Regions from separate parts of the Cellulomonas sp. P4_B5_2 genome, predicted to be linked through region 3. Evidence: riboswitches for the same ligand, from Rfam matches in the RefSeq annotation. Region 3 holds a riboswitch; each other region holds the start of a gene.
What was found. Region 3 has a riboswitch for S-adenosylmethionine ahead of AC1DUQ_RS09655 (aminotransferase class V-fold PLP-dependent enzyme). Riboswitches for the same ligand answer to the same signal wherever they lie in the genome.
Positions count from the first base shown of each region.

Region 1: linked by a shared signal. The riboswitch ahead of AC1DUQ_RS06155 (methylenetetrahydrofolate reductase) and the one ahead of AC1DUQ_RS09655 (aminotransferase class V-fold PLP-dependent enzyme) in region 3 are both predicted to bind S-adenosylmethionine.
Region 2: linked by a shared signal. The riboswitch ahead of AC1DUQ_RS18130 (glutamate-5-semialdehyde dehydrogenase) and the one ahead of AC1DUQ_RS09655 (aminotransferase class V-fold PLP-dependent enzyme) in region 3 are both predicted to bind S-adenosylmethionine.

Region 1 is NZ_JBFUHU010000060.1:10,724-20,056, reverse strand. Features, by position in the region: gene AC1DUQ_RS06180 ((deoxy)nucleoside triphosphate pyrophosphohydrolase) at 1-183, shown strand, start outside; gene AC1DUQ_RS06175 (MalY/PatB family protein) at 479-1,642, opposite strand; gene AC1DUQ_RS06170 (helix-turn-helix transcriptional regulator) at 1,639-2,604, opposite strand; partial or broken gene AC1DUQ_RS06165 (alpha/beta hydrolase) at 2,603-3,508, shown strand; gene metE (5-methyltetrahydropteroyltriglutamate--homocysteine S-methyltransferase) at 3,626-5,959, opposite strand; gene AC1DUQ_RS06155 (methylenetetrahydrofolate reductase) at 5,965-6,990, opposite strand; SAM riboswitch class I at 7,070-7,165, opposite strand; gene AC1DUQ_RS06150 (hypothetical protein) at 7,258-7,473, opposite strand; gene AC1DUQ_RS06145 (DNA-3-methyladenine glycosylase I) at 7,546-8,148, opposite strand; gene AC1DUQ_RS06140 (TetR/AcrR family transcriptional regulator) at 8,218-9,333, opposite strand, start outside.
Region 2 is NZ_JBFUHU010000307.1:233-4,499, forward strand. Features, by position in the region: partial or broken gene AC1DUQ_RS18115 (hypothetical protein) at 1-182, opposite strand, end outside; gene nadD (nicotinate-nucleotide adenylyltransferase) at 179-784, opposite strand; gene AC1DUQ_RS18125 (hypothetical protein) at 811-963, opposite strand; gene AC1DUQ_RS18130 (glutamate-5-semialdehyde dehydrogenase) at 1,019-2,329, opposite strand; SAM riboswitch class IV at 2,603-2,710, opposite strand; partial or broken gene AC1DUQ_RS18135 (MFS transporter) at 3,168-4,267, shown strand, end outside.
Region 3 is NZ_JBFUHU010000107.1:10,928-20,260, forward strand. Features, by position in the region: gene AC1DUQ_RS09605 (hypothetical protein) at 1-426, shown strand, start outside; gene AC1DUQ_RS09610 (hypothetical protein) at 423-635, shown strand; gene AC1DUQ_RS09615 (hypothetical protein) at 632-1,639, shown strand; gene purS (phosphoribosylformylglycinamidine synthase subunit PurS) at 1,720-1,974, shown strand; gene purQ (phosphoribosylformylglycinamidine synthase subunit PurQ) at 1,971-2,666, shown strand; gene AC1DUQ_RS09630 (GNAT family N-acetyltransferase) at 2,670-3,635, shown strand; gene AC1DUQ_RS09635 (hypothetical protein) at 3,563-3,940, opposite strand; gene AC1DUQ_RS09640 (DUF1345 domain-containing protein) at 3,976-4,587, opposite strand; gene AC1DUQ_RS09645 (O-succinylhomoserine sulfhydrylase) at 4,608-5,804, opposite strand; gene AC1DUQ_RS09650 (rhodanese-like domain-containing protein) at 5,864-6,277, opposite strand; SAM riboswitch class I at 6,273-6,388, opposite strand; SAM riboswitch class IV at 6,507-6,621, shown strand; gene AC1DUQ_RS09655 (aminotransferase class V-fold PLP-dependent enzyme) at 6,670-8,058, shown strand; gene AC1DUQ_RS09660 (fasciclin domain-containing protein) at 8,272-8,913, shown strand; partial or broken gene AC1DUQ_RS09665 (MaoC family dehydratase) at 8,976-9,333, opposite strand, start outside.

The sequences.
Region 1 (9,333 bases), on a different contig from region 3:
CTGTCGGACGAGTACGTGATGCGCATCTGGCTGGCCGAGGTGGTCGAGGGCACGGCGGAGCCGCTCGTCGAGCACGACGAGCTGCGGTGGCTCCCGCTGCACCAGTGGCACGACGTGCCGTGGCTCGACGCGGACGTGCGCATCGTGGACAGGCTGGCGAGCCTGACCGTCCGCCTCGGCTGAGTCCTGTGGTGCCTGCCCCCCTCTGGTGGCGGGTGCGCTGGTCAGCTCACCAGCGGTGGTTGGCGTTCTTCATGCACGTCTGGCCGGTGCCACGGCAGTAGCTGCACTCCCCGGACCAGCGCTTGCGACCGGCGCCATCACACCGCTCGCACACCTGCACGGCGGAGCTGCACTCGTCGCACTTCACCATGTCGATCTCCCATTACGTCGTTGTACGGCCCTGCTGTGGGAGAGATCGGCACGTGCCCGGGGTGGACATGAGCCCGCGTGGTCCACGGTTGGTCACGAATCGGTCTCAGTTCGCCAGGGCAAGAGCCATTCGGCTGACCGCCTCGGCGAGGGTCGCCGTCGAGGCGGCGAGGTTCAACCGGACGAACCCCGCGCCCTCGACGCCGAACGTCGGCCCCTGGTTCAGCGCCACCCGACCTCGGTCGAGGGCCAGCCGTGCGGGGTCCGCACCCGCACGCACAGCCGGCACCGCGCGCAGGTCCAGCCACGCGAAGTAGGTGGCGTCAGGAACCGCCCAGGCGGCCTCGGGGAGCGCGTCGGCGAGCAGACCGGAGAGCAGCCGCTGGTTCTCCCCGAGCCCGCGCAACACCTCGTCCAGCCACGGGCCGCAGTCGCGCAGCGCCGCGATCTGCGCGACGGCGCCCAGGTGCATCACGCCGTGGCCGACCAGCTCCGGAAGGCGGGCCAGGTCCTCGGTCGCAGCGGGACCCGGCACCGCGAGGGCGGCCCGCAGGCCAGCCAGGTTGAACGCCTTCGATGCGGAGTGCAAGGCGATCGCGTCGGGGATCTGCGTCGTCGTCGGCACGAAGTGCGGGGCCGAGCCGTCCGCCGTCGTGGGGATCAGCGGCGCGTGGATCTCGTCGGCGACGACCCGCACACCGTGCTGCGCCGCGAGCTCGCCGACCGCCCGGAGCTCGGCCGCCGTGTGCAGGGTGCCCGTCGGGTTGTGCGGGTGGCACAGCAGGTACGCCGCGGGCCGCCCGGTCGCACGTGCGTGTGCGAACGCCTCCCCCAGCGCGGTCAGGTCCAGCCGCCCGTCAGGGCCGAGCGGAGCCGTGACCACCAAGCGGCCGGCGTGCTCGACGAAGCCCCGGAACGGTGGGTACACCGGTGGGTTGATGACGACGGCGTCGCCGGGCCCGGTGAGCAGCCCGAGGACCTCGACGATCCCGAGCATGACGTCGGGCACGGTCCGGGTGGCCGGCACGTCCACGTCCCAGCCGTACCGCTCGGCGGCGAACGCGGCGAAGGCCTCGGCGTAGGAGGTGCCCTCGGCGTACCCGGTGTCCCCGCCGCGCAGCGCGTCGGAGACCGCCCGGATCACCGGCTCCGGCTGCGGGACGTCCATCTCGGCGACGAACAGCGGAAGGACGTCCGGCGGGTAGTGCCGCCACTTCACGCTCGTCCGGCGACGCAGCTGGTCGAGCGGGACGGTGTCGAAGATCGTCACGCGACCGACCCTAGGCGCAGGTGGGCGGCCAGCTGCCTGACGGTGTCGGCGAGCTCGGCCGGCTCGATGACGGCCACCGGGGCGGTGAGCGCGATGCGGGCGACGGTCAGGGCGAGCCAGTCGAGATCCTCGCTACGGATCTGCACGACGCAGGAGTCCGCTCTCGTCTCGATCGGTGTGTGGTCCACCCACCGGAGCTCGAGCTCGGCGAACGGGGCGTCGACCGCGATCGTCGCGTGATGCTGACTGAACATCGAGCCGAGCGAGGTTGCGACGAAGGTCGCCGCATCGCCGCCGGGGATCTGGCGGGGTGTGAAACGACCGCCCGTCAGCCGGGGCTCCCGGAGCCGGTCCAGCCGGAACGTGCGCCAGTCGTCGCGGCGCTGGTCCCATGCCACGAGATACCAGCGACGGCCGGCGGTGACGAGCTGGTGCGGCTGGACGAGCCGTCCGCTGTCCGTGCCGTCATGTCGTCGGTAGTCGAAGCGCACGTCCTCGCGGTCCCGGCACGCTGCGGCGAGCACGCTGAGTGCGTCGGGGTCGACGACGTCGTCGTCGCCCGGCCACCGCATCGAGCTGACGCTCGAGTGCAGCGCCGACACCCGGCGGCGCAGCCGATGGGGCAGCAGCTGTTCGATCGTCGTCAGGGCGCGAAGCGACGTCTCCTCCATGCCGCCGATCGCGGCCTCCGCGGCGTAGCGCAGCCCGACGGCTACCGCGACGGCCTCGTCGTCGTCGAGGACCAGGGGTGGCAGGTGCGCCCCCGTCGCGAGCCGGTAGCCCCCGTCCTTTCCTGACGTGGCGTCGACCGGATAGCCGAGCTCGCGCAGCCGGTCCACGTCGCGGCGCACCGTTCGCTCCGTGATCTCGAGGCGATCGGCGAGCTCGGCACCACCCCACCATCGATGGGTCTGCAGGAGCGAGAGCAGCTGCAACGCTCGACCGGTGGGGTCCTTTCGCATGCTCCGAGTCTGCCACCTCTTGCGGACCGATCCTGTCCGCAATGCTCCCTACGGTGGCGGCAACCGATCAGGCCGCACGCGGCCGATCACCCAGAGCTACGGAGGACCTGCCGTGTTCGATCCGACCGACTTTCCCGAGCCCGCCCTCATCTCCGTCAACGGCGTGACGCTCGAAGTCTTCGAAGCGGGCCAGGAGAATGCCGGCAATCCTGTCGTGCTCTGTCACGGCTGGCCCGAGCATGCCTACTCCTGGCGCTATCAGGTGCCTGCCCTCGTCGCAGCCGGCTACCACGTCATCGTCCCGAACCAGCGGGGTTACGGGAACTCGTCCCGTCCGACCGAGGTGACGGACTACGACATCGGGCACCTGTCGGGTGACCTCGTCGCACTTCTCGACCACTACGGGTACGAGGACGCCCTCTTCATCGGTCACGACTGGGGCGCGAACGTCGTCTGGGGACTGACGTTGTTGCATCCCCACCGCGTCTCCAAGGTGATAAACCTGAGCCTGCCGTACATCGAGCGCGGGGAGATCCCCCCGATCGAGCTCATGGAACAGGTTCTCGGCGGCGACTTCTACTTCGTCCACTTCAATCGACAGCCGGGCGTCGCCGACGCCGTGCTCGACGACAACACGTTCCAGTTCCTTCGCAACCTGTACCGGAAGAACGAGCCGCCCACCGAGCCTCAGCCCGGTATGGCGTGGATCAACCTCGCCAGAGCGGCGACACCACGCGGTGAGCCCGTCATGAGCGACAGCGAGCTGGCCGTCTTCGTCTCCGCCTTCGACGCATCGGGGTTCACGGGCAGCATCAACTGGTACAGGAACCTCGACCGCAACTGGCACCTGCTGGCGGACGTGGACCCCGTCATCCAGCAGCCCGCCCTCATGATCTACGGCGACCGCGATCCGGTCGTGAGGTCGGAGAACCTGTCGACGTTCGTGCCTCACGTGGACGTGGTCAGCCTGGACTCCGGTCCCCCGTACACCTGTGCAGGTGTCCGGGGCCGTGAGCATGCGTCAGAGCGTGGCGCGGACCGCCCGCGTGGCCGCGAGGATGTGCTCCAGCGACGGGGCGACCTCCTCGTAGCGGCGGGTCTTCAGGCCGCAGTCCGGGTTGACCCAGAGCTGGTCGACCGCGATGGCCTTGACGGCCTCCGTGAGCAGCTCCTCGACCTCCGCCTCGCTGGGGACGCGCGGCGAGTGGATGTCGTAGACGCCCGGGCCGATCCCCCGCGGGTAGCCGGCCGCCGAGATGTCGCCGAGGATCTCCATCTTCGAGCGGGCCGCCTCGATGGAGGTCACGTCCGCGTCGAGCCCGTCGATCGCGCCGATGATCTCGCCGAACTCCGAGTAGCACAGGTGCGTGTGGATCTGCGTGTCGGGGCGGACCCCGGCCGTGGCGAGGCGGAACGAGCGCACCGACCAGTCGAGGTACGCGGCGTGGTCCTCGACCCGCAGCGGCAGCAGCTCGCGCAGCGCGGGCTCGTCCACCTGGATGACGGCGATGCCGGCGGCCTCGAGGTCGGCGATCTCGTCGCGCAGGGCAAGGCCCACCTGGTTGGCGGTGTCGCCGAGGGGCTGGTCGTCGCGGACGAACGACCAGGCCAGGATGGTCACCGGGCCGGTGAGCATGCCCTTGACCGGCTTCTCCGTGAGCGACTGCGTGTACGACGACCACTCGACCGTGATCGGCTTCGGCCGCGAGACGTCGCCCCACAGGATCGACGGACGCGTGCAGCGCGAGCCGTAGGACTGGACCCAGCCGTTCTGCGTCACGGCGAACCCGTCGAGGTTCTCCGCGAAGTACTGGACCATGTCGTTGCGCTCGGGCTCGCCGTGCACCAGCACGTCGAAGCCGATCTTCTCCTGCAGCTCGACGACCCGGCGGATCTCCGCCTTCATCTCCTCGTCGTACTGCGCCTCCGTCAGCTCGCCCTTGCCGAACGCAGCGCGCGCGGTGCGGATCTCGGTGGTCTGCGGGAAGGAGCCGATGGACGTCGTCGGCAGCGGGGGCAGGTTGAGCCGGGCGGCCTGCGCGACCTTGCGCTCGTCGAACGAGCCGCGGCTGAACGCATTCTCGCCGAGGGCGGCCACGCGGTCGCGGACCTCCGGGTTGACGACGCCGGGTGCGGTCCGGCGGGAGTTCACCGCGTCCGTGGCGGTGAGCAGCTGCTCGTGGATGGCCTCGCGGCCCTCGGTCAGACCCTCGGCCAGGGTGACGACCTCGACGACCTTCTCGTCGGCGAACGCGAGCCAGGTCTTCAGGGTCTCGTCGAGGTTCGGCTCGTCCGTGAGCGTGTGCGGCACGTGGAACAGGGACGTCGAGGTGCCGACGGTGACCGCGGCCGCGCCGAGGCCCTCGAGCTGCTCGAGGACGGCCAGCTTGGCGTCCAGGTCCGCGCGCCAGATGTTGTGGCCGTCGATCACGCCGGCGACCAGCGTCTTGGTCTCCAGGCCCGGGACCGACTCGGCAGGCGCGTGACCGCGGATCAGGTCGATGCCGATGGCCTCGACGTCCGTCGCGGCGAGCACCGGGAACGCCGCGGCGAGGTCGCCGTAGGGGGCCGCGACCAGGATGGCCGGGCGCTCCGGGGGGGTCAGCTCGGTGGCCAGCGCGCGGTACGCCTCGATCACGGACGCGAGCAGCTGCTCGGCCGGGACGGCGACGGAGTCGGAGACCAGGGCGGGCTCCTCCAGCTGCACCCAGGTGGCACCCGCGGCGGCGAGGTCCTTGAGCAGCTCGGCGTAGACCGGCAGCAGGTCCGCCAGGCGGTCGATCGGGGCGAAGCCCTCGGGGGCGTCCTCCGTGGCCTTGGCCAGCGCCAGGTACGTGACGGGGCCGACGATGACCGGACGCGTGAGGACGCCGTCCGCGAGGGCCTCGGTGAACTCGCGCACCGGGCGGGTGCTCGCGTAGCGGAAGGTCGTCTCCGGGCCGATCTCCGGGACCAGGTAGTGGTAGTTGGTGTCGAACCACTTGGTCATCTCGAGCGGCAGGTCGTCGCCGCGGCCGCGGGCCACGGTCGAGTACCCGGCCAGGTCGAGCGACCCGTCGGCGCCCACGACGTCCGCGAAGCGGGCCGGGACAGCGCCGATCACGGCGGTGGCGTCGAGCACCTGGTCGTAGAACGAGAACGCGCTCGGGATCGCCGGCACGTCGGTGGCCAGGCCGAGCTCGGCCAGCCGCGTGCGGGTGCGGCGACGCAGGTCGGCGGCGGTGGCCTCGACCTCGTCGGCCGACGTGCGACCTGCCCAGAACGCTTCGAGGGCCTTCTTCAGCTCGCGGCGCGGGCCGATGCGGGGGTAGCCGAGCACGGAGCTGGCGGGGAAGATCGGGCGGTTCTCGGTCATGTGGTTCAGTCCCTCGGGGGTCGGGCGGGTGCCGTGTCCTGCGGCCAGCTGGCCAGGTCGGGAGCTGTCCGAGCTCCGCCGTCGAGGTGTGCACCCTCGAGCAGGTCAAGTGCGGCGTGGTGCTGGTTGAACGTGTAGAGGTGGACGCCGGGTGCGCCGCCGTCCAGGACGCCGTTGACCAGGTCGACGCTGGCCCGGATGCCCCGGCGATGACGGTCGAGCTCGTCGTCGGCGGATCCGAGCAGGTCGATCAGGTCCTTCGGCACCGGGACGCCGGTCAGCTCCTGCACGCGCAGCAGCCGGGCCGGGTCCGTGGTCGGGATGATGCCCGGGATGATCGGGATGGTCACGCCGGCCTCACGGGCCTCCGCGACGATACCGAGATAGTCGTCCGCGTCGAAGAACACCTGCGTGATCGCGAAGTCGGCGCCGGCCTCCTGCTTGGCCAGCAGCGAGGCGACGTCCTGCGCGCGGGTGCCGCCCGTGGCGTGGTTGCCGCGCGGGAACGCCGCGACCGCGACGGACAGGGGTCGCACCCGAGCCCGCACCGCCTGCGACGGGCTGTCCAGGCACCGCTGCGCCTCGATCTCGCGCAGGAGCTCGACCAGCTCGCCCGCGGTCTGCAGGCCGTCCGGGTGGGCCTGCCAGTCGCTCTGGTCCGTGGGCGGGTCGCCCCGCAGGGCGAGGAACGACCGCAGGCCCTCGTCGAGGAACTCCCCGACGATCGTCGTGATCTCCTCGCGCGAGGTCCCGACGCAGGTCAGGTGGGCGATCGGGTTGAGCGACGTCTCCTGCAGCAGCCGGCGGACCAGCGCGCGCGTGGTGAGTCGCGTCTTGCCCGAGGCGCCGTAGGTGACCGAGACGAAGTCGGGGTGCACCGACTCGAGCTCGCGGATGGTGGCCCACAGGCGGGGAGCCGCGTCGGGGTTCCGGGGCGGGAAGAGCTCGAACGAGATCGTCGGGCGGTCGTTCGCGTTCTGCGCCCGGCGGGCGGGCGCGGTGTGCAGCCCGGGGGTGCGGGGCTCAGCCACGGCTGCGCTCACGGCGCGGCCGGCGGGGTCGTCGGCACCGGGGTGGTGCGGGGACAGGTGTCCTGTGGGGGCATGACTCACTCCATCGCCCCTGGCGGAAGCACCCACACCCTCGCGAGGAGGGGGGTTGCTGCGGCGTCGTCGAGCCAGGTCTCTCGGCCGCTCTGGATGGTAGCCGCGATGGTAGTCCGCAGATCACATGCTGGGCAACAGTGATCGACCCGTGAGACGGCGCCGTCCGCGGAGCATGTCTGCTTCGGCGCCCGTCTAGTGCGGGCGGCGCGGGGCCAGGTTCGAGGAGCGCATGCGGCTGCGCTGCGACGGGACGTCGAACCACGAGTTCGGCGAGCCGGCCGGGACGGACAGCAGCCCGACCTGGACGGCCTCGAGGATCTCTGCATCGGGGACGACGTTGTCCGTGAGCGCCTCGGCCGCCTCGCGCGCGGCATCACGCCGAACGTCAGGGTCGGGCATCTCCGTCATGGCTGGCACTGTAGTCCGCAGGGTGCGTGGTGCCGAGAGGGCAGCCGCACGATCACCCGCCAGAAGCAAATCTCACCCGGCAAGCTCTCCGGTGCCGGCAGAGCCCCACGCCGCCGGGCACGTGGCCAGGTGGTCGTCGACGACACCGCACGCCTGCATCGCCGCGTAGGCGGTGACCGGGCCGACGAACCGGAACCCGAGCGACTTCAGCTCCTTGGCCAGCGCGCGGCTCTCCGGCGTCTGCGCGGGCACGCCCGCCCAGCCCGAGGGGCGCTGGTAACCCGTCCGGTCGGGGGCGTGCGACCACAGGACCTGGTCGAGAGTGCGACCCGCCGCGTGCAGCTCGCGCAGGGCACGGCCGTTGGCGATCGTCGCCTCGATCTTGGCGCGGTTGCGCACGATGCCGGCGTCGGCCATCAGGCGGGCCACGTCGTCGTCACCGAACTCCGCGACCACCTCCGGGTCGAAGTCCGCGAACGCCGTGCGGAACGCGGGCCTCTTGCGCAGGATCGTGATCCAGGCGAGGCCCGACTGGAAGCCTTCCAGGGCGAGCCGCTCGTAGAGGGCGTGCTCGTCGTGGACGGGCTTGCCCCACTCCTCGTCGTGGTACTGCTCGTACAGGGGGGTGCCGTCGCCGAAGCAGCGGCCGGTGCGCGGGGCGTCGGGCGAGGTCATGCGTCGAGTCTGCCCGGCCGCGCCGACATCGTGACCGCCGCTTGTGCAGGCGACGGGGCTGTGGGCGGCTCAGGAGGCCAGGGTGATGAGCCGCTCGATCCCGTCGAGGATGAGTACGGTGCCGAAGTCCAGCTCGTCGTCCTCGGGCGCGTCCTCCGGGAAGGAGAAGGCGCCCGCGGTTGCCGCCCGCAGCAGCGTGGGGTGCTCGTCCGCGGAGGCGAGCATCGTGATGAGCTCTCCCAGGTCCGGCGGCAGGGCTCCCCCGGCGGTGGTGCCGACCGCGGCGGTGCGCCCGGCGCCGCTCAGCTCCTCGCCGATCCGCAGCTGGTCCAGGGTGTGCGAGGCGAGCAGGCCGATCGCCCCCACCTTCTGGTCCTCCGACAGCGGGGTGCCGTCGAGCGCCGAGAGCATCGCCTCCATCCAGGCGAGCCGCCCGGGCCCGACCGCGTGCAGGACCGCGGACGCCCGCGCCAGCCACGGGTGCGCGCGCAGGATCGGCTGCTGGACGGCGAGGACGAGCTCGAGCCGCTCCCGCCAGCCACCCACCTCGGGCCCGAGGACGGGCGGCCGGCCCGACGCCCGGTCCGACATGAGGCTGAGCACCTCGTCCTTGGACGAGACGTACCGGTACAGGGACATCGTGGTGAACCCGAGCGACTCGGCGAGCCGGGCCATGGACACGGACTCGATCCCCTCGCTGTCGGCCAGCGCGATGCCGGCGTCGGCGATCTGCTCGAGCGTCAGACCCGGCCGCGGCCCGGGCCGGCCGGGGGCCGGTGTGCGCCACAGGACGGCGATCCCGGGCGGGAGGTCGATCGGCGCGCCCTCGGAGCCGGCCACGCGCACGGCGTGCCGGCGCGCCTTCTCCGCCTCGCGCGCAGCCTGCTGCTGGGCCAGGGCCGCGGCACGCTGCGCCTTCTCCGCCTCCCGGAGCTGGCGGGCCGCCTCCTTGACCGCCTGCTGAGCGGCTCGCTCCTGCTCCTTGCGTCGGCGCTCCTCCTCCTTGGCCGCGTCCTGCAGGGCCTTCAGGCGGTCGCGCTCGCGGCGCTCGACCTGCTTGCGGGCGTCGCGGTCGGCCTTCTCGAGGTCGCTCCTGGCGCGCTCGGCCTCCTTGGCCTCCGCGCGCTCGGCCTTCTCGCGGTCGCGTCGCAGCAGCTCGGCCTCGCGGCGGGCCTCCTCGGCCTC
Region 2 (4,267 bases), on a different contig from region 3:
GGAGGCGTGTCGTCGCCGCCCTGACCACGCATCGCGCGGCGGGAGACCTGACCGGCGCTCGCACCACCCGGGGACGCCGGACCGGCCGCGGACCCGGCGTCGGGTGCGGCACCCGCGACGTCGCCCGTCTCGGGGTTGCGATGGAGCTCGCGGCGGCGCCGCCGCTCTCCCGGTTCACTCATGACTGACCTCGATACAACCTGTGCTTGGCGATGTACTGGACGACCCCGTCAGGGACGAGGTACCAGACCGGCTGCCCGGCGCGCTCACGTGCGCGGACGTCGGTCGAGGAGATCGCCAGGGCGGGGACCTCCAAGACGTGGACTCGATCGGCGGGAAGCCCGTCGACCGACAACGCGTGCCCGGGACGGGTGACCGCCACGAACTGCGCCATCGAGAAGAGCTCCTCGGCATCCTTCCACGTCACGATCTGCGCGATGGCGTCCGCACCTGTGATGAAGAAGAGTTCGGCGTCCGGGCGTGCCGTCTTGAGGTCGCGCAGCGTATCCACGGTGTACGTCACACCTGACCTGTCCACATCGACCCGGCTCACGGTGAATCTCGGGTTCGACGCCGTCGCGATCACGGTCATGAGGTACCGGTGCTCGGGCACGGTGACGTCCTGGTGGAGCTTGAACGTCGGCCGCCCCGTCGGGACGAAGACGACCTCGTCGAGATCGAACCGTGCGGCCACCTCGCTCGCGGCCACCAGGTGACCGTGATGGATGGGGTCGAACGTGCCGCCCATCACGCCCAGGCGTGTCCTGTGCGGCGGCTCCGTCATCGGTCCGGTCCCTCTCGGTACGTCGGTCAGTGGCGCGTCCCGACGCTGCGGAAGGCGAACGTGATGAGCAGCATGGCGACGAGACCGACGAACGCTCCGATACCGAACACCACGGGCGGGAACGGCAGCTCGTTGGTGTGCTCGGCGGCCTCAGCCGCGGCGATCAGGGCAGCATGCACGACATTCCTCCAGGGGTGGGCGGGAGCGAACAGTGTCGCACGCGGGACTGTGGCATCAGGGTCGGACGTGCCCGTCGCCGTGCACGATCCACTTGGTCGTCGTGAGCTCGCCGAGGCCCATCGGCCCGCGGGCGTGGAGCTTCTGGGTGGAGATGCCGATCTCCGCGCCGAGGCCCAGCTGGCCGCCGTCGGTGAACCGCGTGGAGGCGTTCACCATGACCGCCGCGGAGTCCACCTCGGCCACGAACCGCTCCGAGGACGCCAGGTCCTGCGTGATGATCGCCTCGGTGTGGCCCGAGCTCCACTCGCGGATGTGCTCGAGGGCCTCGTCGAGCGAGTCGACCACCCGGACGGCGAGGTCGAGCGACAGGTACTCGGTGGCCCAGTCCTCGTCCGTGGCCGGCACGCAGTCGGCCTCGTCGGGGGCGAGCGCGAGGGTGGTCTCGTCGCCGTGGATGGTGACGCCCGCGTCGGCCAGCATGGCGATGGCGACCGGGAGGAACTCGTCGGCGACGGCCTGGTGCACCAGCAGCGTCTCGGCGGCGTTGCAGACGCCGACGCGCTGGGTCTTGGAGTTGAGCAGGATCGGGATGGCGACAGCGAGGTCCGCGGTCTCGTCGACGTAGACGTGCACGTTGCCCACGCCGGTCTCGACGACGGGCACGGTGGACTCGCGCACGACGGTCTGGATCAGGTCCGCTCCCCCGCGGGGCACCAGCAGGTCGACCAGCCCGCGGGCGTGCATGAGGGCGACCGCGCCCTCGCGACCCCAGGCGTCGATCGACTGCACGAGCGCACCGGGGAGCCGCTGTGCGACGAGCGCCCTCGACAGCACCTCGACGATGACCTCGTTGCTCGCGGCCGCGGCCGAGCCGCCCCGCAGGATGACGGCGTTGCCGCTCTTGAGCGCCAGCCCCGCGGCGTCGACGGTCACGTTCGGACGCGCCTCGTAGATCATGCCGACCACGCCCATCGGGACGCGCACCTGCCTCATGCGCAGGCCGTTGGGCAACGTGGAGCCGCGGACCACCTCACCCACCGGGTCGGGCAGGGCGGCGAGCTCACGCAGGGCGTCGGCGATGCCCACGATGCGCTCCGGTGTCAGCGCGAGGCGGTCCAGCAGGCCCGCGGAGGTGCCGTTGCTCCGGCCGCGCTCGAGGTCGACCGCGTTGGCCGCGACGATCTCGGGGGTGGCCGCCACGAGGGCGTCCGCCATGCCGCGCAGGGCCGCGTCCTTGGTGGCCCGGGTAGCCGTGGCGAGCGCGCGGGACGCGACCTTGGCCCGTTCCGCGACCGCCCGAACCTGTGCGACGACGTCGGGCGTCTCGACGGCGTCGTGCACGGGCTGCTCGAGCGAGGTGGTCATCTGGTCAGGGTAGTCCCGCCGCCGACGCCGACGAGAGACGCGTCCGCCGCCGCGAGCCCGCGTGCGCGCCCGGGGTCGTCGGGGCCCCACAGCGTGGTCGACACCTCGGCACGGACCAGCGGCACGACCTCCCCGGCGAACCGGCGCAGGACGTCCTGCTGCTGCTCGTACGGCAGGACGGGGCCGAGGTGGCGACGTCGGTGGGCGCCGCGCCGCCGTACCTCGCGGAGACGGTGGACGGGAGGAGATCGACGGACATGGCTGATCCCTGGGGGTCGACGTTCGCCCGCCGTCCAGGCTGGCCGGGTCTTGCTCGGGAGCACCCCACACGTCGGAGGGTTGCTGCTCCGCCTGCCGAGCCAGACGGCGGAGCTCCTGACCCGCGCAGGAGGGTCGGCTCCGAGCGCGACGATGTCAACGATCGGGACGGCTTCTCACATCGCGGGATGTGCGGGGTGGCCGTCGGAGTGGTCGGTCAATGGCGAACCGATGCGACCCACCTCCGGGATCAGCAGGGTCGGCGCTGGACCGGATCGGATCGGACGAACAGGACCTTCGACCCCTGGTTCCGTGGAAAGCCCGCTCTACGTTGTTCCACGTACCGGAACTGAGTTCCATACAGACCAGCACTCCGGAATCGCGCAGCACCAGTGCCCCGAGCCTCCATCGAGGATCCCCCCGGGAACGCGCTCACGTCGTGAGCCGAACAAGGAGTGCCAGCTAGACGCGAGACAAGGCTGTCTCGATCTGCGCGACCGCGGGCACCTTGCTCGCGCCCCGAGTCTCCAGCCCGGCCGATGACGGCAGGGCGTGCGAGCTCCCATGAGACAGGTGTCCTGTGACCGGAAACATCGTCCTGCCACCGCCCGCGACCGCGGACGGCGTCCTTCCCCCCGTCGATCAGAAGAACCTGCGCCGAGCAGCCTGGGCCGGTGGCATCGGGACCGCGCTCGAGAACTTCGACTTCACGATCTTCGGCACCGCGTCGGCGATCATCTTCAGCAAGATCTTCTTCTCCGACATGGACCCGATCTCCGGGATGCWCGCGTCGTTCGGCGTGCTGTTCGTCGGCTTCGGCGCACGCCCGCTCGGTGGACTGTTCTTCTCCAAGTACGGCGACCGCCTCGGCCGCAAGTTCGTCATGGTCGCCACGCTGTTCCTCATGGGCACCGCGACGTTCGCGATCGGCCTGCTGCCCACCTACGCGGTCGTGGGGATCTGGTCCCCGATCCTGCTGCTCATGGCCCGGTTCCTGCAGGGCTTCGGCGCGGGCGCCGAACAGGCGAGCGGCATCGTGCTGCTGACGGAGACCGCCCCCAAGGGCAAGCGCGGCCGGTTCTCGTCGCTGGTGTTCGTGGGCGCGGCCGCCGGTGCGGCCATGGGCGCCGTCGTGTGGATCCTCGTGCAGATGATGCCGGAGGAGGCCCTGCTGTCCTACGGCTGGCGTCTCGTCTTCTTCAGCTCGATCTTCGTGACGATCGCCGCCTACGTGATCCGTCGCAAGGTCAAGGAGTCCCCGGTCTTCGAGGAGCTCAAGGCCGAGGGCGCGATCGAGGCCGCCAAGAAGGACTCGCCCGTCGTCGACGTGTGGAAGCACGGCAAGAAGCACCTCGCCCGCGTGTTCTTCATGAACATCGGCGCGAACTCGCACTCGTACGTCTTCCAGGTCTTCATCGGCGCCTACCTGATCAACTACCTCGACGTCGACTCCAAGCTCATCCCGAAGTTCCTGCTCCTCGGTGCCCTGTGCGCCTGCGTCTCCGCCGTCGTGTTCGGCATCCTGTCCGACCGGTTCGGGCGCAAGCGGATGTACCTGATCGTCACCGGGTTCCTCATGCTCTTCGCGGTCCCGGCGTTCCTCATCCTCAACACCGGCAACCTCGTCCTGATCTGCCTGGTCATCGTCGTCGGCTTCATGATCGCCTCGCAGGCCACCGT
Region 3 (9,333 bases):
ACGTGGGTCGCGGTCGCCCTCGCGGGCACGGCCACCCTGCTGTGCGTCCGGCCCGATGGCGCGGCACGCCGGAGGCTGCAGCAGCATGCACGTCCCGGCCGGGGCGAGCCGCGCACCGTGGGGGCGTTCGTCTGGGTGCGGACGTCCCGAGCCCGGATCGCCGCGGAGCCGGGTGCTCGCGTCCTGGCGCTCCTGGTCGCGGTCGGGGCAGCCTCCTGGTCGGTGGCCGCCCTCGTCGCGCCGACCTGGCTGATCGTCGGCAGCGTGCCGTGCGAGTCCCCCCAGGGCGCGTGCCGCGAGGTCGACACGTCCGTGGTGGCGCGCGACCCGTCAGCACTCGGCGCGGTGCTGCTGGTGGTCGTCGCCCTCGCCGGCGTCGCGCTCGCCGTCGTCGTCGGATCGTCGCCGCCGCGCTCGCGGAGGTGACGGGCGCCTGGGTCCTCTCGCTCTCGGTCGTTGCGGCGCCGGTGTGCCTGCTGCTTCTCCCGTCGACCGTCGTCCTCTGGCGTCGGGCGCGCGTGACGCCCGACGCCGCCTTCGTCGACCTGTGGCATGTGGGCTGGACCGGCCGCCCGGTCGAGGTCGACCCCTACGACACCGAGCTCGTCCCGACGGCGGTCCTGGAGACCCGATGACCATCGACCCCCGGTTCGAGCGCTCCGTCCACCGCTGGCTCCGCGCGTACCCGCGACGGTGGCGGACGCACAGGGAGGACGAGATGACCGCGGTGCTCGCGGACCTCGCCGGTGCAGACGCTCGCCGCATCGGCCTGCGCGATGGCCTCGGCGTCGTGCGCGCGGGCCTCCTCACCCGGCTGCGCACACGCCCGCCGCTGCGTCAGGTGGCTGCGTACCGACTGTTCGGGAGACGGCTGCCCGCGCAGTACCGAGCCTGGGTCCGGGACGACATCGAAGGGGCTCTGTACCCACTGAGGATGGGCGTCCTCGTCCCGCTCGTCATCGTGATGGTGATGGTCCCGGTGCTCACGCTGGCCGGTGGTGGGCCGGTCCAGTTCCTGCCGAGGAGCCAGGTGGTCGCGTGGGTGGTCGGCGGCGGGGGCATGTCCATGGTGCTCGGGCCGTGGCGGCGGCGGTCGGACGCCCGCAAGCACCTGGTCGCCGAGGTGGGGGAGACGCTCACCGACCAGTCGCTCCTCTTCGGCTGGGTCATGCACGACCGGCTGCGGGCGCGACCCATGGTCGGGCTGGTCACGCTCCTTGCGCTCGCGACGGCGGTGGTCGGGCTGGTGACGGTCCCGAGCCCCGCGCTCGCCGTCGCGGTGCTCGTCGGGCTCCCGCTGGCCGTCCTGCTCGCGTGGAACCTCCAGCGCCGCCTCCCGCAGCGGCCACCGCAGCCCGCGCGCAGGCTCGTCGACCCGGTCCGTCGCCAGCTCGCGCTCACCGTCCTGCTCGGCGCGGGCGCCATCGCTCTCTGCGTGGCGGTGACCAGCCTCGCGACCCCGATCGCGGTGGCAGCCTTGGCGGTGCTTCCCAGCGCGGTCGTGGCGTGGTGGTCGACCGTCCACGGCCCCGACGATCTCGCGCTGGCCGACGTCGTCCACATCGCCGTGACCGGCCAGTCCCCGCCCGTCGACACCTACCGCGAGGGCCTGGTCCCCGCCCTCCTGGCCACGGACTGAGCACTCGCGCAGGACGCCCGCGCGCACTCGCTAGAATCGCCGCGACCCCCCACCGCCGCGCGAACACCTGGAGCCCTTTCGTGGGACGAGTCGTCGTCGATGTCATGCCGAAGCCCGAGATCCTCGACCCGCAGGGCAAGGCCGTCGCCGGCGCCCTGCCGCGGCTCGGGTTCGGTCAGTTCGCGTCTGTGCGTCAGGGCAAGCGGTTCGAGCTCGAGGTCGACGGGCCGGTGACCGAGGAGATCCTCGCGGCCGCCCGCGAGGCCGGTGAGCACGTGCTGTCCAACCCGGTGATCGAGGACGTCGTCGCGGTCTACGAGGACACGCAGGCATGACCCGGATCGGCGTCGTCACCTTCCCCGGCACGCTCGACGACCGCGACGCCGCCCGCGCGGTCCGCCTCGCCGGTGCCGAGGCCGTGAGCCTCTGGCACGGGGACGCCGACCTGCACGGGGTCGACGCGGTCGTCCTGCCCGGCGGCTTCTCCTACGGCGACTACCTGCGCGCCGGCGCCATCAGCCGGTTCGCGCCGGTCATGGGCGAGATCGTCGACGCGGCGAACAAGGGCCTGCCGGTGCTGGGCATCTGCAACGGGTTCCAGGTGCTCACCGAGGCCCACCTGCTGCCCGGCTCGATGATCAAGAACGACCACCTGCACTTCGTGTGCCGCGAGCAGGTCCTGTCGGTCGACAACGTGGACACCGCCTGGACCCGCGACTACACCGCGGGCGAGCACATCACGATCCCGCTGAAGAACCAGGACGGCCAGTACGTCGCCGACGAGCACACCCTCGACGAGCTCGAGGGCGAGGGTCGCGTGGTGTTCCGCTACCAGGGCTGGAACCCGAACGGCTCGCGTCGTGGCATCGCGGGCATCTCGAACGCGGCGGGCAACGTCGTCGGCCTCATGCCGCACCCCGAGCACGCGGTCGAGCCGGGCTTCGGACCCGACGGCGCGAAGGGCCCCCGCACGGGCACGGACGGGCTGCGGTTCTTCACGTCGGTCCTCACCGCCCTCGTCGGCTGAGCGTTGACCACCAGCATCGCGCTCGTCGACTGGGACGACCCCGACGCGCTCCGGCTGCGCACCGCCCAGCAGGCCGAGCTGCTCGCCCTCTACGGCGAGGAGGACATCGGCCACGAGATGACCGGCGAGAGCATCGTCGCGATGCTCCTGGTCCGGGTGGACGGCGAGGCGGTCGCGTGCGGCGCGATCAGTGCGCGCGGTGACGGCGTCGGCGAGCTGAAGCGCATGTTCGTCGTCCCGGAGCACCGCGGCCGCGGGCTCTCGCGGTCGGTGCTGCGCGAGCTCGAGGCCGTCGCGCGGGACCGCGGCTTCCACCGGCTCGTCCTGGAGACCGGGGTGCTCCAGGCGTCGGCGATCGGGCTGTACCTGAGCGAGGGCTACCGGTCGATCCCGAACTTCGGCGAGTACGCGACGGAGGCCGAGTCGCGCTGCTTCGCCAAGGACCTCGGGCCGACGCCGCCCCGGGAGCCGCGCACCGGCGAGCGCCCCACGGTCACGCTGACGCATGCCGACTGGACGGACCCCGTCGCCACCGCGCTGCGGCTCGCGATGTGGCACGACATCGAGATCCGCTACCCGGAGATCCCCGCGAGCGTGCCGGGCGGCTTCGAGGTCGACGACCCGCAGCAGGGCGTCGGCGCGCTGTCCACGGTGATCGCCTGGCTGGACGGTCGCCCCGTCGGCTGCGCCACGCTGCGGGCGGCGCGGGACGGCTACCCGGCGGGCTCGGGGGAGCTCAAGAAGGTCTGGGTCGACGACGACGCCCGCGGGGCCGGCGCCGCCCGCGCCCTGCTCACGGCGATCGAGGACGACGCCCGCGCCTTCGGGCTGACCAGCGTGGTGCTCCAGACCGGCATCCGCCAGCCCGAGGCGGTCACGCTCTACCTGTCCGCGGGCTACCGCCCGGTCGTCCCCTTCTTCCCGTACGACGGCGACTTCCTGTCGCTCTGGATGGCCAAGGACGTCTGAGCGCGCACCCGCGCGATCTCGGCGAACCGCATCCAGTCGTCCTCCGCGGACGCCGGCAGCGCCACCCAGTCGTAGAACAGCCGCCCGCTGTCGCCGGGGGACCACACGGTCGCGCCGGGCAGCGCCAGGGCGTCCGCGTGCTCCGCGCTGTCCCGCCCGAGCTTCACGGCGAGCCGGTCGTCGCCGATGTGCGCGGCGAACATGGTCGATCCGACCTTGAGGATCGGGCGGCCCATCATCTGCGCGCGGGTGGCGCCGCGGGCGACCAGGTCGTCGGCGATCGCGTCGTAGTCGGTGTCGGTCATGGTCCGAGCATCCCGCGGGGGACCGACATGAGGCGTCACATCGACGCGACGAGGTTGACCAGCAGGGCGATGATCACGGTGCCGAACAGGTAGCTGAGCAGCGCGTGGACCAGAGCTGTCCGGCGCATGGCCGACGAGCCGAGGTCCGTGTCGGAGATCGCGAAGCTCATCCCCACGGTCACGGCGACGTACGCGAAGTCGGTGTACCGCGGCGGCGAGTCCATGTGGAAGTCGATCCCGCGCGCGCCGTCGGTCAGGTACATCCGTGCGTACCGGAGCGCGAACACGGTGTGGATGGCCGCCCACGACGCCAGCACGCTGGCCAGCACGGCGACCGTCGGAAGCAGCTGGCCGATCTCCTTGTCGACGAGCACGAGGACGACCCCGACCAGCGTCACGACCGCTGCCGCGACCACCACGAGGTGCGCGCCGAACCGGGTCGGCTCCTCACGGGTCGCGTGGGACGCGGTGGACGACGGGTCCATCGGCGCGACCGCGACCCACGTCCAGACCACGAAGACCGCCGCCGTGGTCGCCCAGCCCGCGAGCACCGCCGCGACCGCCGAGGTCCAGTCGATCGCGAGCCCGACGGCGACCCCGGCGAGAAGCCCCACGAGCAGGCGGACGAGCGACGACGACCGGGGCATGCCGTCAGTGTGGCGCAGGGTCAGGCGTCGAGGGTCGCCAGCGCCAGGGTGAGGTCGTCGATGAGGTCCGCGGGGTCCTCGAGGCCCACGGACAGCCGGATCGTCGACTCGGCGATCCCCACTGCCGCACGCCCCTCGGGGCCGAGCTTGCGGTGCGTGGTCGTCGCCGGGTGGGTGACCATCGACTTGGCGTCGCCGAGGTTGTTGGAGATGTCCACGATCCGCAGCGCGTCGAGCACGCCGAACGTGACCTTCTTGGCGACGTCGGGCGTCGACCCGTCCGGCACCGCGAGGTTGAACGTCACGACGGTCCCGCCGCCCGACTGCTGCGCCAGGGCGAGCTCGTGCTGGGGGTGCGACGGAAGGTAGGGGTACCGGACCAGCGAGACGCCGGGCTGCTGCTCGAGCCACGTGGCCACCTGCAGGGCCGACGCCGTCTGGTGCCGGACGCGCAGCGACAACGTCTCCAGCCCCTTGAGCAGCACCCACGCGTTGAACGCCGACAGCGACGGTCCGGTGTTCCGGATGAGCGTCTGCACCGGGCCGTGGATGTACTCGTCGGTGCCCAGGATCGCGCCGCCGAGCACGCGGCCCTGGCCGTCGATGTGCTTGGTCGCGGAGTACACGATGACGTCCGCGCCCAGCTCCAGCGGCCGGGACAGGACGGGGGTGGCGAACACGTTGTCGACGATCACCGTGGCGCCTGCGGCGTGCGCGAGCCGGCTGACCGCGGCGATGTCGACCAGGTCCTGCATCGGGTTGGACGGCGTCTCGAAGAACACGACGTCGGCCGGCGTGGAGAGCGCCTCCTGCCACTGCGCCAGCTCGTGGCCGTCGACGTAGTCGGTCCGCACGCCCCACTTGGCCAGGATCTCCTCGAAGATCACCACGGTGGAGCCGAACAGCGCCCGGGCGGAGACGATGCGCGACCCCGACTGCACGATCGCGGCGATCGACGTGAACACCGCCGACATGCCCGACGCCGTGGCGAACGCGGCCTCGGCGCCCTCGAGCAGGCGCAGGCGCTCCTCGAAGGTGGACACCGTCGGGTTGCCGTAGCGGGAGTACAGGAAGCGGTCGGCCTCCCCGGCGAACGCGGCCTCGGCCTCGGCGGCGGCGGAGTAGACGTAGCCCTGCGTGAGGAACAGGGCCTCGGACGTCTCGTTGAACTGCGACCGCACCAGACCGCCGCGGACGGCGAGGGTGTCCGGGCGCAGGTCGGTGCGCGGGGTGCGGCGGTCGTCCCAGTCGGCGGGCCCGGGGACGCGCCGGTCGCTCACGCCTGCCGCCAGGGGAGCCCCGCCGCGCGCCAGCCGGAGTGGCCGCGGTGGCCGTCCGGACCGACGTCGCCCTCGAAGCCCTCGAGCACGTTGTAGGCCGGGCCGAGGCCCGCCGCGGTGGCCGCCTGCGCGGCGGCGACGGAGCGGACCCCCGAGCGGCACAGGAACACGACCGGGCGGCCGGGCGCGACGCCGGCGTCGGCCAGCTGCTTGAGGAACTGTGGGTTCGGGCGTCCCGACGGGTACGACACCCACTCGACCAGGGCGGCGCGACCGTCGATCGGGGCCGAGTCGGGGATGCCCACGTAGCGCCACTCGGCGTCCGTGCGGACGTCGACGAGCACCGCGCTCTCGTCGGACGTCAGCAGGTCCCAGGCCTGCTGGGGGGTCAGGTCACCGGCGTAGCTCATCGAGGCCCTCGTCTCATCGGTCCTGGCGGTAGCACCCTCGGCCGGGCACAGGGTGCCCGCGGGTTGCTGCGGCGTCGTCGAGCCAGATCTCTCAGCCGCTCTGGATGGTGGCCGTGATGCTACGCGCGGCGGGACCCTCCTTCCAAGTGGTGGACAAGGCGTCCCGGTGGGCGAGACGAAGCCCGCGGCGCGTTGACAGCCACGGGGAGGTGCCGGGACCCTCGTTGCAGGTCATGAGCGCCAGCGTCAAGCCCCGGCTCGCTGGCCGGCAACCCTCCTCCGCGGTGGGGTGCCCCGGGTGACGACCTGGCCGCGTCCCGTCCGGGGCTCGGCAAGCGCGGGGTCCCACCTGTTCGACGGGTGTTCCCCCGGAACGTGTCGGAGGACCCACCATGACTGTCACCGCCGAGCGCCTCTCGTGTGCGACCGAGGTGAGCGCCCTGCTCCCCGTGGTCGGCGGCACTACCACCGTCCCGCTGGTGGACGGCACGCACCGCGTCTACGCCAACCTCGACTACGCGGCCAGTGCCCCGGCGCTCGAGGCCGTCGCCGCCCGCGTCACCGAGGTCCTGCCGCTGTACGCGTCCGTGCACCGCGGCGCCGGGTACCTGTCCCAGGTGTCCACCGCGCTGTACGAGTCCGCGCGCCAGACCATCGCGCGGTTCGTCGACGCCCGTCCCGACGACGTCGCGATCATCACCCGCAACACCACGGACTCGCTCAACCTGCTGGCCGGCGTCGTCCCGTCGGGGGGCCGCGTCCTGGTGCTGGACGTCGAGCACCACGCCAACCTGCTGCCGTGGGTGCAGTCCTCCGAGCGGCACGGCAATCGGACCACCATCCTGCCGATCGCGTCGACCGTCGCCGCGACCCTCGACGCCCTGCGCGACGAGCTCGCCCGCCAGCCGTACGCGCTGGTCACGATCACCGGCGCGTCGAACGTGACGGGGGAGGCGCTGCCGATCGACCAGGTCGTCGCGCTCGCCCACGCCGAGGGTGCCCGCGTGGCGGTGGACGGCGCCCAGCTGGTGCCGCACCGGGGCTTCTCGCTGGCCGGGACGGACGCCGACTACGTCGCGTTCTCGGGGCACAAGACGTACGCACCGTTCGGGGCGGGGGCCCTCGTCGGCCGTCGCGACTGGCTCGACACCGGCACGCCATACCTCGCAGGGGGAGGTGCGGTGCGCGACGTGCGGGCGGACCGGACGGTCTGGCAGCCGGCGCCGGCGCGGCACGAGGCCGGGTCGCCCAACGTGCTCGGCGCGATCGCGCTCGCGGAGGCCTGCGACCAGCTCGCGGCCCTTCCGGCTGGTGCCCTCGCCGCGCACGAGGAGGCGCTGCGTGAGCGCCTGGTCCAGGGGCTGTCGGCCATCGACGGCGTGGAGATCGCGCGCATCTGGCCGGACTCCGCGGCACCGGTCGGCGTCCTCACGTTCACGGTGCCGGACCACGACCCGGGCCTGGTCGCCGCGTACCTCGCCGCCGAGCACGGGATCGGCGTCCGCGACGGCCGGTTCTGCGCTCACCCGCTGCTGGCACACCTGGGCGCGTCGAACGGCGCCATCCGCGCGTCGGTCGGCGTCGGCACCACCAGCGAGTCCGTCGACCGCCTGATCACGGCCCTGACCGAGTACCTCGCCACGGGTCCGGCCGTCCGCTACGAGGTGGTCGACGGCTGCTGGGCGGTCGTCGACGACACCCGCCCGCTGCTCGCGGTGCACGGCCTGGACCACCTGGCGGCGACCGCCGCGGCAGCGTGCGGACCGGCCCTGGACGACTGACCTCTCGCGAGGTCCCCGGCGCGAGCTCGTGGGTTCGGCACGAGATCGTCAGTTCACACCCGCGATCTCGTGCCGAACGCACGATCTCGTCCGCGGCGGCCTCGACGTGCATCCGGGCGCGGGGGAACGGGCGAAGAGGACACAGGGCGCCCTCCGGCGTCCGCGCGGCGCGGCGCACGGCGTCGGCCGCGACCGTCGTCCGTAGGAGCCACCATGAGGATCCGTCGCACGCTCTCCACCCTCGTCGCCGCCGGCCTGGTCGCCGGAGCCGGGGTCGCCCTGGCGCCCGCCGCGACCGCGGCGCCCACCGGCACGTCGAGCCTGGCCGCCCTGCTCACCTCGGACGGGGACACCTTCGACCGGAACTGGTACGACTTCGACATCCTCGACCAGGCCGTCGGTGCGGTGCTCGCCGCCAAGCCGACCAGCCCGGTCGCCGTCCTGGCCGACGGCACGGTCCCGCTGACCGCGTTCGTCCCCACGGACCGCGCCTTCCAGCTGCTGGCCAAGGACCTGACCCACCGCTGGTACGGCACGGAGGAGCAGGTGCTCACCGCGCTCGCGGGCGCGGTCGGCATCGACGCGATCGAGCAGGTGCTGCTCTACCACGTCGTCGCGGGCGCGACGATCGACTCGGCCACGGCGCTGGCCAGCGACAACGCCGTCCTCACCACCGCGCAGGGCGGCACGTTCACCGTCGACGTGCTCTCGAAGCGCTGGGGGATCGTGCAGCTGCGCGACCAGGACCGCAACGACCTCAACCCGTTCCTGATCCGCGGCAAGCTCGACCTGAACGCGGGCAACGTGCAGATCGCGCACGCGATCACGTTCGTCCTGCGACCGGCTGACCTCTGAGCAACCTCGGGCGGGGGGGGGGGGGGGGGGCCGGCGAACGCGAACACGTCGCCGTCGTGGGCGATGCGGACGGTGACCGTGCCGGGCAGCAGGACCGGCTTCACGAACTCGACCGACCAGTCGAACGCGTCCCCGCGCGCGGCACCGACGTCAGCCAGTGCGCGCGACGCGGTGTACATGCCGTGCGCGATGGCCCGCGGGAACCCGAACGCCTTCGCCGTGAGCGCGGTCAGGTGGATCGGGTTCCGGTCGCCGGACACGGCGGCGTACCGGCGGCCGGTGTCGCCGGCGAGCGTCCAGCGCCCTGTCGGGGTCGGCGGGACGAAGGGGTCCGACGACTCGTCGACCGACCCTGCCAGGAACACCCCGCGCGCCAGGTAGGTGGACACCCCGCGCCACGCGACCGTGCCGTCGGTCGAC